Regions from separate parts of the Mycolicibacterium chitae genome, predicted to be linked through region 2. Evidence: predicted binding sites of a transcription regulator. Region 2 holds the regulator's gene; the other holds the start of a gene.
The links. The regulator LexA, encoded in region 2, represses DNA repair genes until DNA is damaged. The targets are predictions, from matches to a motif close to CGAACANNTGTTCG.

Region 1: the regulator LexA is predicted to act here: its motif matches at 5,278-5,291, upstream of EL338_RS22440 (HNH endonuclease signature motif containing protein).

The regions. Positions count from the first base shown of each region.
Region 1 covers NZ_LR134355.1:4,682,667-4,689,775, forward strand. Annotated here, with positions in the region: gene EL338_RS22410 (mycofactocin-coupled SDR family oxidoreductase) at 1-111, opposite strand, end outside; gene EL338_RS22415 (mycofactocin-coupled SDR family oxidoreductase) at 108-938, opposite strand; gene EL338_RS22420 (TetR/AcrR family transcriptional regulator) at 1,031-1,687, shown strand; partial or broken gene EL338_RS26680 (gluconolaconase) at 1,918-2,153, shown strand; gene EL338_RS22430 (nuclear transport factor 2 family protein) at 2,160-2,537, opposite strand; gene EL338_RS22435 (phosphodiester glycosidase family protein) at 2,784-3,881, shown strand; gene EL338_RS22440 (HNH endonuclease signature motif containing protein) at 3,889-5,274, opposite strand; gene erm (23S ribosomal RNA methyltransferase Erm) at 5,484-6,248, shown strand; gene EL338_RS22450 (fructosamine kinase family protein) at 6,241-7,023, opposite strand; gene EL338_RS22455 (dihydrofolate reductase family protein) at 7,104-7,109, shown strand, end outside.
Region 2 covers NZ_LR134355.1:3,012,942-3,020,050, forward strand. Annotated here, with positions in the region: gene EL338_RS14250 (sigma-70 family RNA polymerase sigma factor) at 1-618, shown strand, start outside; gene EL338_RS14255 (iron-dependent transcriptional repressor DtxR) at 753-1,445, shown strand; gene EL338_RS14260 (DUF4192 domain-containing protein) at 1,456-2,511, opposite strand; gene EL338_RS14265 (proteasome assembly chaperone family protein) at 2,758-3,726, shown strand; gene EL338_RS14270 (PhzF family protein) at 3,771-4,466, shown strand; gene nrdR (transcriptional regulator NrdR) at 4,479-4,940, opposite strand; gene EL338_RS14280 (LysM peptidoglycan-binding domain-containing protein) at 5,048-5,560, opposite strand; gene lexA (transcriptional repressor LexA) at 5,777-6,493, shown strand; gene EL338_RS14290 (LGFP repeat-containing protein) at 6,522-7,109, opposite strand, start outside.

The DNA.
Region 1 (7,109 bases), 1.7 Mb from region 2:
GACCAGGATGAGGTCGGCGCCCTCCTCGGCCAGCCGTACTGCGTGACTCCGCCCCATACCGCGCGCTGCCCCGGTGATCAGGACCCGTTTACCCTCGACGCGCCCTCTCATAGCTTGTTGCAGAAGCCGGCATCAACGGGGAAGGTCACACCGGTGATGTATTTGCCCTCATCAGAGACCAGGAACGCGACCGCGGCGCTGATGTCTTCGGGTTCGAGCATCGAGACCGGCATCGGGTTCTGCAAATGCGGGCCGCCGTCGGGGTAGTGCTCCAGGAACGCCGTCATGGCGGGGTTGGTTGCCATCATGGTGTTGACCGCCGTCGGATGCACGGTATTGACTCGGATGCTGTGGGGTGCCAGAGCATTGGCCAAAGTGCGCATCAGCCCGACGATGCCGTGCTTGGACGCGGCGTATCCCAATCCACCGCCCTGCATACCGCCGAAGCCCACCAGCCCGGAGGTCGAGCTTGTGAACACGATGGACCCGCCGCGCTTACCGTCGATCAGGTGCGGCATCGCGGCTCTGGCGGTGTGGAAGGACCCGACCAGATTCACGTCAACCACGTCGGTCCACATCTGGAGCTCCTCCTCGATCGTCAGCTCGCGGAATCCCATCGCCGCAATACCCGCGTTGGCACAAACGATGTCCAACCGCCCGAAGTGGTCGACCCCCGCATCCAGCGCCGACTTGAGCGCTTGGAAGTCACGGACATCAGCCACCGAACCCAACATCTTGCCGCCCGCCCCCTCCACTAAGGCGATCGTTTCGTCGAGCTCGGCGCGCGAGGCCATCGGATATCCGTTGGACTCGATGTCAGCGCAGATGTCCACGCCAATGATGTTGGCGCCGTTGGAGGCGAGCCGGACGGCATGACTGCGCCCTTGCCCGCGACCGACACCGGTGACAAATGCGACCTTGCCGTCTAGAGAACCCATCATTCCTCGCTTCGTTGCGCATGCCACGACATTCCGAGTAACTGCGTTACTCGGGTTAGAGTAACCACGTTTTCCGCAGAAGGGCAAGGGCGATGGACGGGAAAGGTACGCAACGGCTCGACGGTGACCGGCTGCTCGATGTCGTCGTCGAGCTGTTGGAGTCCACGGGCTACGACTCGGTCCAGCTCCGAGAGGTCGCTCGCCTCGCGCGTAGCTCGCTCGCGACCATTTACAAGCGCTACCAAACCCGCGACGACCTCATCCTGGCCGCGCTGGAGTATTGGATGCAGCAGCACCGGTACGCAGGGATCACCGTCCCAGCGCGGGAACCGGCGCCCTCCCTGCACCAGGGGCTGATGGAGCTCTTCCGCGCGATCTTCGAGCCGTGGGAGCGTCACCCTCAGATGCTCATGGCCTTCTTCCGGGTGCGGTCTTCGCCCAAGGGACAGCAGCTATTTCGATTCGGGCTGGACTTCGTCCTTCCGGCGGGCATGGCGGTGCTCGCCGATGTCGAGGACGAGTTCGTTGCCAATCTCGACTCCATCATTTCAAGTTTGATCTACGGACTGTTGGGACGCTTTACCGCCGGCGAGATCGCCGTCACCGACATCCTGCCCATCCTGGATCAGACGGTGTATTGGCTGACCAGGGGTTACGAAGCCCAGGCCGCCGATCCGCTTGACGGGGGAAATACCCAACCCGTCGGCGACGGCGATCTGTCGTCTGCCATGAGGCTGGGACCAGTGTGACCTGATTTTTGCCAGGGTGATGGGACCACCTGGATTGCCCTTTATGGGACCACCGACGCGCCGCGTCGGTGGTCCCAGCCATTTGTCCGTTCGATCGCCGTGACAGCTCAAGTCAAGGAGGTCGGCGGACATGCTTTTCGGGAGGTCAGTGTGAATGAGAGCAGGACAGTGGTGCGGGTGGCCATACGGCGGGGGCAGTGCGACGAAGTTCATGCCCAGCGACCCCCAGCGCACTGATCGGCGTGCACGACTCAAGGAACCGCACGCCGCCGCGCGCCCCGGAGGTGGCGTTCTTCGGTTGGCGCGACGGCGTTCTGAGCGACCAGCAGAACCTGGTGGCGGCTTCCAATACCCCGACGGCACGCACTGGGGCCGCCCCGTTGCCTCTGTCGTCGGCCCCGATGGCGCGCTGTATGTCAGCGACGACTACGCCGACGCGGTGTACCGGCTGGCGCCGCCGTCCTAGCCGCGCTCAGCCCCGCAGTTTGAGTGCCTTCGCGGTGTCGGCATGCATCTCGGCGTCAATGCACTTACCGTCCTGGAACTTCATGATGTGGGCGAATTTCCCTTCCGCCGAACCCTTGTCGTTGGTGAGCGTTTGGGTACCTCGCACTATGACGTAGTCGCCGGCCTCGATGAACTCCGTGGGTTCCACGGTCATCGAGGTCCAATGCTTCGGAATCTCGGCGAGCATCTGCATGACGGCCCCGACCCCGGTGAACTCCCCGCCGGGTTGGACCTCCTCGGAGCTCCACCAGTGGATGTTGTCGGCCCAGACCCGTTGCATCCCCTCCGCATCACCGGCGGCGAATGCCTTGTATCCCGCGCGCGCGGCCTCGATATTGGTCATTTTGACCCCCCCTAGATCAAAAGTCACCGACAGATGGTGACAGCGAAAATTGTCCGCCCGCGAGGCCGCTCAGCGGAAGGTAGCGGACTACCCCATTTACGACGCTGCGCTAACTTGTCGATCAGTCCTGGCAAACCTGAACGGGCAGAACGTGATTCGCCAGCCTCCGAATCGAAACCGATTCGTTATCAAAGTTGACAGTGTGGCGCCTGTGATTATTGTGATTCCTGTCGTATTCCGCGGGCACTGCCGAAAGGGGCCACCGTGAAGACCCCTGCCGCCGTGATTCGGCGCCTCGCCGCAGCCTGTGCAGCCGCCCTGACGTGTGCCTCGGTGGCGCTCGCGGCCGGGCCCGTCGCGCATGCCGCCGACGCCCGCGAACTGCTGGCCAGCGCGATCGCCAACACCCGGGGTTCCTACCTGGTGTACAACTTCGGCGGCGGCGCCCCCGCCCCCATGCTCAACGCCGGCGGCAACTGGTACGAGATGAGCAACGGCGGGCATCTGATGATCATCAAGTCCGCCTCGCAGCGGCTGACCCCGCGACTGCTGGTCGACACCCATCAGGGCTATCAGGCGCGCTGCGAACGCACCCCGGGCGCGCGCACCGGCGAGGGGCTGTGGCAGGCCGCGGAGATCTACACCCCGATCGCCGCCTGGCAGCAACTCGGCCAGCCGACCATCGCCGTCAACGCCAACTTCTTCGACGTCCGCGGGCAGAAGGGCGGCTCCTGGAAGACCACCGGCTGCAGTTCGCCGCTGGGCGCCTACGTCGACAACACGCGCGGCCTCGGCCGGGTCAACGCCGCGGTCACCGGGACCATCGCCTACGCCGGCAAGCAGGGCCTGTCCGGCGGCAACGAACACTGGACCGCCCTGACCACGATGATCCTGCCGGTGGCCGGGGCGCCGTTCGTCATCTCGCCCAAGTCGCCGACCGACTACGACGCCGCCGGCCCGGTGATCCAGGGGCTGATGGACAAGGGCACCCGATTCGTCGCGGTCGCCGGCATCGGACTGCTGGCCCCGGGTGACACCGGACAGCTCAACGACGGTGGGCCGTCGGCGGCGCGCACCGCGATCGCCTACTCCCGCGAGAAGGACGAGATGTACGTCTTCCAGGGCGGCAGCTACACCCCGGACCAGATCCAGGACCTGTTCCGCGCGTTGGGCAGTGACACCGCGATCCTGCTCGACGGCGGCGGGTCCTCGGCCATCGTGCTGCGCCGCGACACCGGCGGCATGTGGGCGGGCGCGGGCGCGCCCAAGGGGTCGTGCGACACCATGCAGGTGTTGTGCGACTCCAAGGAGCGCGCGCTGCCGAGTTGGCTGGCGTTCAACTGATTTCACGCTAGCCATCGGGGTCGGCCTCGCTGTCCGGGGCCATCAGGTTCTCCGGGTGGTGGTAGTCGTTCACCCGGGGCGACCCGTCATCCAGATGCGGCGGCGGTATCCATTCGCAGCGGCCGTCGGCCCGGATCCGGGTTTGGAACCCGCCGGGTTTGACCTTGCGGTTATCCGACCCGCACGCCAACGTCAGCTCCTCGATGTTGGTGTTGCCGCCGTCGATCCAGTCCCTCGCGGCGTGGTGGACCTGGCATTGGTAGGCCGGGGCGGTACAACCGGGCGCGGTACAGCCGCGATCGCGGCTGTAGAGGACGATGCGCTGCCCCGGCGACGCGGTGCGGCGGCTGCGCCCGAGGTGCAGCGGGATTCCCTTGCCGTCGAAGATCGCCAGGTAGTGATGGGCGTGCGAGGCCATCCGCAGCACGTCGGCCATGGGTAGCAGCGAACCGCCCGCGGTGACGGCCTGCCCCGCCGCGGATTCGAGGTCCTTCAGCGTGGTGCTGACGACCACCGTGACGGGCAGGCCGTTGAGTTGTCCCAGATCCCCGGTGGACAGCGTGATGCGTCCGGAGGCCAGCAGGGCGTCGTGGTTGCGCTGGGCCGGGGTCCGCAGATCACCCTTGACCTGCGCGTCGCTGGGAGCCCCTTCCACACAGGGGGTTTCGTCGTCGAGGTTGCACATCCCGGGCGCGGACAGCTTGGCGAAGATCGCTTCGAGCACCGCGCGCGCCTCCGGTGTGAGCTGCCCGGAGATCGGGGACATGCCGTCGGCGCCTTGGCGACCGAGGGTGACGCCGCGGCGGCGGCGCCGGTCGGCGTCGGTGTAGGTGCCGTCCTGGTCGATGATCGCCTGCAGCCGATCGGCGACCTTGCGGAACGCCTCAGGGTCCAGGTTGGCCGCGTGACGGGCCAGCTCACGTTCGGCGGAGAGCTTCGTCTCGAAATCCACGCTCACCGGCAATTGGGTGAAGAACTTGCGGATCTTCGCGATGTGTTCGGCCCCGATGGCACCCTCGGCCTGACCGCGGGCCACGTTCGGCATCAAGGGCTCCAGCGGTTCGCCGGTCAGCGCGATCCGCGGTCCGAGGTCGGCGGCCTCCTCCACGCGACGCTTGGCATCGGCGGGACTGATCCGCAGCCGCATCGCCAACGCCCGCGGCAGCTTGGCCCCGAGTTCCTCGGCGGTGGCCTCGGCGGCCAGCCGGTTGATCAGCCGATGCTGCAACACCGGCGCCTTGCGGGCCAGATTCTCCCGCCGCGCCAGCACCGTCAGCATGTCCGCCGTGTTCAGCGCGTCGAGCTGGACCGCCGCGAGCTTGTCCTGGACCGCCTCGTACTCGTCGAGCAGGGCGATGATCCCGTCCCGATCCGAGCACGTCGCGGTGGCCATACTCGAACAGTAGTTCGACCCACCGACAAAAATCGGATGCGGCGGCGCAGCTGAGCCCACTACCCTCGCCGCCATGGGTACTACCGCGATCGCCGTCATCCGGATCCGTCGCTTCTAGCGGCGGTCCGACCTCTCACGCTCCGCCGCTCCGGCCTGCCAGCCGGGCGGGTTTCGTCCTGCCCGGAAGATCCCATCTTCGCGGAGCACCTATGCCCACCTATCGTGCCGGCCGTCACGAACACGGCCAGAACTTCCTGAACGACACCGCCACCGTCCGCACCATCGTCGACGCCGTCGGGCGGACCCACGGACCGTTGATCGAGATAGGTCCCGGCCGCGGCGCACTGACCTTCGAACTACAGAAGCTGCGGCGCCCCCTCACGGTGGTCGAGATCGACGACCGCCATGCGCGGTGGTTGGCATCGCGACTGAAAAACCATGTGTGCGTGGTCAACGACGACTTCATCCAATGGTCGTTGCCCGCACATCGGCACGTACTGGTGGGCAATCTGCCCTTTCACCAGACCACCGCGATGCTCCGTAAAATGCTGCACGCCCCTGCGTGGACGGATGCGGTGCTGCTGGTGCAGTGGGAGGTCGCGCGCCGACGAGCCGGTATCGGCGGGGCGACCATGATGACCGCCCAGTGGTGGCCATGGATGGAATTCACTGTGCACCAACGTGTCCCGTCGTCGGCATTTACGCCGAGACCGTCGGTGGATGCCGGGCTGCTGGTGATGTCGCGACGGACCACGCCGTTGCTCGATCGCAAGCACAGCCGTCGGTACCGCCAGTTTGTCCATGCCGTCTTCACCGGGCGCGGTCGCGGCCTGCCGGCGATCCTGAGCCAGGTGTGCGCTCACAAGTCCATTCGGGCGTGGCTATCTCGCGAGAGGATCGGGGCGTCCGCGCTACCCAAAGACCTGTCGGCGGGCCAGTGGGTGGAGCTGTTCTCGATCGCGGAACTCAGCTGAGCACCAAGGCTTTACGAGCCGCGTCGTGGGTCTGGTGGGCGTATCCGCTGCCGAACATCGCCACGTGTGCCAGGAGCGGGTAGAGCTGACGCATCCGGATCCGTTCCCGCCAGCCCGCTCGCAGCGGATGTTCGCGCTGATAGCCATCCACGACCGCGTCGAGGTGCGGACAGCCGAACAGGTGCAGCATCGCGAGGTCGGTCTCGCGGTGGCCGCCGTAGCAGGCCGGGTCGATCAGCACCGCGGACTTCGTGGTCCAGATGACGTTGCCGTTCCACAGGTCGCCGTGCAGCCGAGCCGGGTCATCGTCGTCGTCGTAATCGCCTGCGCCGCAGCGCGCTATCACCGCTTCGATGTCGACGATGGCCTCGCTGCGCAGCGCTGCCCGGGCCAGGTCGAGCATCGGCGTCAGGCGCTCGTCGGCGTAGAAGCGGCCCCAGCTGTCGTGCAGTCTGAAGGTCATCGGCAGCGGGTGTTGTAGCGGACCGAAGAAGCCCGGGCCATCCCAACCGTCCGGGGCCGCGCCCCAGGCCCGGGCGCCGGCGTCGTGCGTCGTGGCGAGGGCTTTCCCGAAAGCCCGCGCGGCGTCCTCGGTGGGCGGTGCGGACTCGAGCCGCACCAGCGTCAGGCTGGTGTCGTCCTGGGCGACCACCTCGGCGCAGGGGGCACCGTGCGCCTCGGAAAGCCAGTGCAGGCCAGCGGCTTCGCAGGCGAAGAATCCCGGCGGCGCGGCCAGATTGCGCTTGGTGAACGTCTGCACCTGATGAGTATGCAACGCTGCGCAGCGTCGATGATGCGCACCACCTCTCGCGTGGCGTCGCGATGAGTTTCGCTCTCCGGTGCAGTCTGACCGGCATGGGC
Region 2 (7,109 bases):
GGCAACCTGGGCCTGATCCGCGCCATGGAGAAGTTCGACTACGCCAAGGGCTTCAAGTTCTCCACGTACGCCACCTGGTGGATCCGTCAGGCCATCACCCGCGGCATGGCCGACCAGAGCCGGACCATCCGACTGCCCGTCCACCTGGTCGAGCAGGTCAACAAGCTGGCCCGGATCAAGCGCGAGATGCATCAGCAGCTGGGTCGCGAGGCCACCGACGAGGAGCTGTCCGAGGAGTCGGGCATCCCGGTCGAGAAGATCAACGACCTGCTCGAGCACAGCCGGGACCCGGTGAGCCTGGACATGCCGGTGGGCTCCGACGAGGAGGCCCCGCTGGGCGACTTCATCGAGGACTCCGAGGCGCTGTCCGCCGAGAACGCCGTGATCGCCGAGTTGCTGCACACCGACATCCGGCATGTGCTGGCCACGCTCGACGAGCGCGAGCAACAGGTGATCCGGCTGCGGTTCGGCCTCGACGACGGCCAACCGCGCACGCTGGACCAGATCGGCAAGCTGTTCGGGCTGTCCCGCGAACGCGTCCGCCAGATCGAGCGCGAGGTCATGTCCAAGCTGCGCCACGGCGACCGGGCCGACCGCCTGCGCTCCTACGCCAGCTGACGCGAAACCGTCTTCGCACTTCAGTGTGCCCGCCGCTCCCCTCGGCGGGCACACTGCCGTGTGGGCGCCGCGCCGACGTTGCGGGTCCGAACGCGCAGCTAGCCAAGTAGACTTGTGCCGACGGAGGGTGCCAGATGAACGACCTTGTAGATACCACCGAGATGTACCTGCGGACGATCTACGACCTCGAGGAAGAGGGCGTGATCCCGCTGCGCGCGAGAATCGCCGAGCGGCTGGAACAAAGCGGGCCGACCGTGAGCCAGACCGTGTCGCGGATGGAGCGCGACGGATTACTGAATGTCGCCGGCGACCGGCACCTCCAACTCACCGAGAAGGGACGGTCGCTGGCCGTCGCCGTGATGCGTAAGCACCGGCTGGCCGAGCGCCTGTTGGTGGACGTGATCGGTCTGCCGTGGGAGGACGTGCACGCGGAGGCGTGCAAGTGGGAGCACGTGATGAGCGAGGAGGTCGAGCGCCGCCTGGTCGCCGTGCTCGACAACCCGACCGTCTCCCCCTTCGGCAATCCCATCCCCGGTCTCTCCGAACTCGGGCTGGGCCCGTCCGACCGGTTCGAGGACTACAACCTGGTGCGGCTCACCGAGCTGCCCGCAGGGTCCCCGGTCGCCGTCGTGGTGCGCCAGCTGACCGAACACGTCCAGGGCGACATCATGCTGATCAGCCGACTCAAGGACGCCGGCGTGGTGCCCAACGCCCGCGTCACCGCCATCGTGAACCCGCCCGGCGAGGTGACCATCGTGATCCCCGGCCATGAGAACGTGGATCTCCCCCACGAGATGGCGCACGCGGTGAAGGTCGAGAAGGTCTAGACCCGCGCGGTCACCCCGCGGCACGGGGCGGTCGCCGCGGCGGCAACTCCACGCCGAGTTGCCGCGCGAGCCGGTACCCGGTCGAGGCGAGCTGACGGATCCGCTCCGGCCGCAGCCCGGACTGCAGCGCGTCATCTAGCAGTCCCGCCATCCGGTGCGTGGGATCCACGCGCAGCGCCTGCTCCAACGCCACCCCCGCCAACGGTCCGTCGCCGCGCACATAGGCGGAGTACGCCAGCAGGGTCAGCGCCTCGGCGCGCCACGGCCCCGGCAATCCCCGCGCCAGCAGCACCCACAGCGCCTCCGCCCGGGCCGCGGCCTCGCCCACCGCCAGGCCGTACACGATGTCCCGGACGATCAGGTCGGTCAGCGCGTAGGCCAGCGCCGCGAGGTCGGCATCGGTCAGGTTCGCACCCGCGGCGAGCCGGTCCATCGCCGCGATGATCCGGCGGACCGTACGACCACGGGCCACGTCCGGGTCCTCGGCGGGCGCGGCCTGCTCGGCGGCGGCCAGTTCGGCTACTGTCCGCGCGATTGCCGCGGGATCGCGTTCCAGGTCGACCGCGATCACTTCCTGCAACTCCGCACGGCTGCCGTAGAGCCGACGCCCGTCGAGCACCGCCGCGACCGACAGCGGCGAGGAGGACGGATCGTCGATCCGCCCGCCGGCACCGCACCCGTCGACGCAGTGCCAGCGGCCGCCGGCCGCGATGCGGTCCACCACGTGGGTGTCGAGCAGTACGACGCCGTTATCGGCGAGCAGTTCGCCGAGGTCCTCGCTGAGCTCCCGGTAGGAGTCATTGCACAGCCGACACGCGGCACCCTCGGCGTCGACGATCACCGCGATCACCGCGTCGGCGTGGGAGGCCGACGCGACGTCGACGAGATGGTCCAGGTCGCCGCCGAGGCAGTCGGTCAGATCCACGCGCATGACCGCGCCCATCTGGCCGCGGTCCACGCCGACGAGGACCAGGGATTTCTGCGGGGCGAAGCCCAGCACCGCGGGCACGGCGGCGATCAGCGCCGCCGGACGATTGAGCACGAAATCGGGGTTCTTCGGTGTCATGCCCGAACGGTCGCAACCGGCACCGTCGCCGTCGGCTCTCGTGCGCCCGGTAGGCCGCCATGTTGTGGAGGAAAGTCGAACTGTGAGTGATTCCGCATTGGGCGAAACCGGGACTGCGAGCGCGCCGGTGCGCGTTGAGATCGGTATGTCGCAGTCCCGATGTGTTTGCTGCGACGTTTTGAGGGACACTTAGAGGTACGGCCGGTAGCCGACGGGTTGCCCAGTCGTAACGAGGAGGCGAGACATATGGCTCACGTACCAGGTCACGATCAGCCCGAGCAGACCGGTATGTACGAGTTGGAGTTTCCCGCGCCGCAGCTGTCCAACGCCGACGGCCGCGGGCCGGTGCTGCTGCACGCGCTGGAGGGCTTTTCCGACGCGGGGCACGCGGTCAAGCTGGCCGCGGCGCACCTCAAGGAGGCCCTCGACACCGAGCTGGTGGCGTCGTTCGCGATCGACGAGCTGCTCGATTACCGCTCCCGGCGACCGCTGATGACGTTCAAGACCGACCGCTTCACCGACTACGAGGACCCCGAGCTGTCGTTGTTCGCGCTGCGCGACAGCGTCGGCACGCCGTTCCTGCTGTTGGCGGGCCTGGAGCCGGACCTCAAGTGGGAGCGCTTCATCAGCGCGGTGCGCCTGCTCGCCGAACGCCTCGACGTCCGCCGCACCATCGGGCTGGGCGCCATCCCGATGGCGGTACCGCACACCCGTCCGATCTCGCTGACCGCGCACGCCAACGACCGCGAGTTGATCACCGAGCACACGCCGTGGGTCGGTGAGGTCCAGGTACCCAGCAGCGTCTCGAGCCTGCTGGAGTACCGGATGGCCCAGCACGGTCACGAGGTCGTGGGCTTCACCGTGCACGTGCCGCACTACCTGGCCCAGACCGAATACCCGGCCGCGGCCCAAGCGCTGCTGGACGAGGTCGCCCGCTCGGCCGCGCTCGAGTTGCCGACCCAGGCGCTGACCCAGGCCGCCGCCGAGGTGCGCGCCAAGATCGACGAGCAGGTCGAGGCCAGCGCGGAGGTCGCCCAGGTCGTCAGCGCGCTGGAGCAGCAGTACGACGCGTTCATGGCCGCACAGGAGAACCGTTCGCTGCTGGCCCGCGACGAGGATCTGCCCAGCGGCGACGAACTGGGCGCCGAGTTCGAACGCTTTCTGGCACAGCAGTCCAACGACGGCGGGAAGGACCCGTTCGCCGACGACGATTAGCTCGGCGGCCGAACGCCACCGGAGGTCGGCAGTAGAGTCGGGCCATGGCTACCGACGTGACAGTGCTGCGGGTGTTCACCGACTCGGCGGGAGAATTCGGTAACCCGCTCGGCGTGGTGGACGCGGCGACCGTGCCGCCCGAGGATCGCCAGCCCCTCGCCACTCAATTGGGTTACAGCGAAACCGTATTCATCGACCTGCCGGCCGCCAGCAAGGCCAGCACGACGGCCCACATCTATACGCCCGCCGCCGAGTTGCCGTTCGCCGGGCACCCGACGGTGGGGGCGGCCTGGTGGCTACGGGCCCAGGGCCATCCGATCCACACGCTGCGGGTTCCGGCGGGTATCGTCCAGATCAGCTACGACGTCGGGGCCGAACAGCTGACGGCCATCAGCGCGCGGGCCGAGTGGGCCCCCGAGTTCGCGATCCACGACCTTGCCTCCGTCGAGGAGGTGCTGGCCGCCGATCCCGACGACTTTCCCGACGACGTCGACCACTACCTGTGGACGTGGACCGACAAGAACGCCGGAGAAATCCGCGCGCGGATGTTCGCGCCCGACATGGGAGTGCCCGAGGACGAGGCGACCGGCTCGGCCGCGGTGCGGATCACCGACTATCTGAGCCAGGATCTCGTCATCATCCAGGGCAAGGGCTCGCGGATCGAGACGCAGTGGAGTTCGGACGGATGGGTGCGCGTCGCGGGCGCCGTCGTCGACGACGGGGTGCGCCACCTCGACTGAGGGGGCCGTCGATCAGCCCGCGGCCAGGCCCTCGCGGTGGCGGCGCAGGTCCTGGATCTCACGTTCGAAGTCTTCGGCGGAGCTGAACGACCGGTACACCGAGGCGAACCGCAGATAGGCCACCTCGTCGAGTTCGCGCAGCGGACCCAGGATGGCCAGCCCGACCTCGTGGCTGGGCACTTCCGGACCGGAGGCGCGTACAGCGTCCTCGACCTGCTGGGCCAGTACGTTGAGCGCATCGTCGTCGACCTGACGGCCCTGACAGGCCCGACGCACGCCGCTGATCACCTTTTCCCGGCTGAACGGTTCGGTGACGCCGCTGCGCTTGACGACGGCCAGCACCGCGGTCTCCACCGTGGTGAACCGCTTCCCACACTCCGGACACGAGCGGCGCCGGCGGATGGCTTGCCCCTCGTCGGTTTCGCGGGAGTCCACCACGCGCGAATCGGGATGACGGCAGAAAGGACAGTGCATGTCCACTCCTTCATCGCCCCGGCATTGAGATGAACTGGTCGTCTCAGAGACTACCCGCGCCCATCTGGCGCGAGTCACCGAGCCGAGTTCCACGACCGTCATCGGACTCAGCCGACCGGGGCGATGAGGGTCTGGCCCGCATCGATCACCGGTGACTGCAGCTCGTTGAGTTCACGGATCCGGTCGACCACGCTGCTCACCGGCGCCTCCGGTGCGACCCGGGCCGCCAGGTGCGCCAGGGTCTCCCCCGACTTCACCTGGACCACCGCGAGCTGATTCGGCACCGGCGCCGAGGCGTCGCGCACCGCCTCGCCGAACTGCGCCACCGCGCCCAGCCACATCGTGATCAGGCCGGCCAACAGCGCCAGGCCGACGATCGTGACGGGCCGGACCTGTTTGGCCGGGCGCCGGGTGTGCACGGCCCGCGACATCCGGACGCCGGTGCCGCGATACCGCGGCGCCATCGGGGCGGGGCGGCTCGGTCCGGGACGGCCGCCGTCGACCACCCTGGGCAGCGCCCGGCCCCGGCGCGGGGCCCGCGGCTGCCCAGCGTCGAACTCCGCCGGTGCGGCGGCGAATGCGGTCTCCCACGCCTGGGGGTAAACGCTGGTGTGTGTCATGTCCGATCCTTCCGGTCGATGCGAGCCGTACATCCGTTCGCTCCTATGTTCGAAAGCTAATCGACCATCTGTTCGAAGGAAAGCCCGAAACCGAACATGTGATCGAACCGTAGCCGAACGATAAACCCGACCTCCGACAAGAAGTTCGACCCGGCGATCCGACACACGTCGAACACATGTTTGATTATCCAGGTCGGGAGGGCTAAATTCGTTGCCATGGCTGACACCGAATCCGGCAGCACCCCCGCAGACGCCAAGTCAGGTTCCGGCGCCAAACGCGATGGCGCGCGCGACACCTCGCTCACCGAACGGCAACGCACCATCCTCGAGGTGATCCGCGCCTCGGTGACCACCCGCGGCTACCCGCCCAGCATCCGAGAGATCGGCGACGCGGTTGGGTTGACGTCCACTTCCTCAGTGGCACACCAGCTTCGAACGCTCGAGCGCAAGGGCTACCTGCGCCGGGACCCGAACCGTCCGCGCGCCGTGGACGTGCGCGGGGTGGACGACGCCCAGCCCGCGGTGGTGACCGACGTGGCCGGTTCGGACGCCCTGCCGGAGCCCACCTTCGTGCCGGTGCTCGGCCGGATCGCCGCCGGCGGGCCCATCCTGGCCGAGGAGGCCGTCGAAGATGTGTTCCCCCTGCCGCGCGAACTCGTCGGCGAGGGCTCGCTGTTCCTGCTCAAGGTGGTCGGCGAATCCATGGTGGACGCCGCGATCTGCGACGGCGACTGGGTGGTGGTCCGGCAGCAGAGCGTGGCCGACAACGGCGACATCGTCGCGGCCATGATCGACGGCGAGGCCACCGTGAAGACCTTCAAGCGCAACGCCGGTCAGGTGTGGCTGATGCCGCACAATCCGGCGTTCGACCCGATCCCCGGCAACGACGCCGCCGTGCTCGGCAAGGTCGTCACCGTCATCCGCAAGATCTGATCGACGGCCCTAGATCTGATCGACGGCCCTAGTCGGCCCGGCTGAAGCCGTTCGCCTCGGCCAATTCCGGGCTGGCGAACCAGATTTCGGCGACGGTCTCGTCGTAACCGGGTGTGCCCGGGACGTGATACCGGCCGGTGCGCATGCTGCCCTTGATCGGGTAGCCGTCCGGGGCCCGGTGCGGATCGTCCAGCGGTAGATGGATGGCCGGCGGTGCGCCGGCGTCCGGCGGCGGCCCCGCATCGCGATCCTGCTCGGCGGGCTCCGGCGGTGCCGGGGCCTCTGCGTGGGCACCGAACCGAACGTCGTCGGTGTACTCGGGGGCCGGCGGCGGCGCGGCGCCGTAGACCGGCGCGAACAGCGAACCCGGGCCCGGCAGGTAGTCGTCGTCCTCGGGCGCATCCCAGGAACGGCGCGACTCGTCACCGAAGGCCGAATGGCGCCCACCGGAAGGCTCGGGCTGGTCGTCGGTCGCACCGACGACCCGCGTCGGGGCGGTGTCCACCGCGTCGGGATCCTCGTCGGCGATCGGCTCCTCGAAGTCGTCGTCGAGGTGGGCCAGCCCGGAGTCCTGCACCCCGCCGTGGTGGGTGAACAGCCCGTCGTCGCCGAGTTC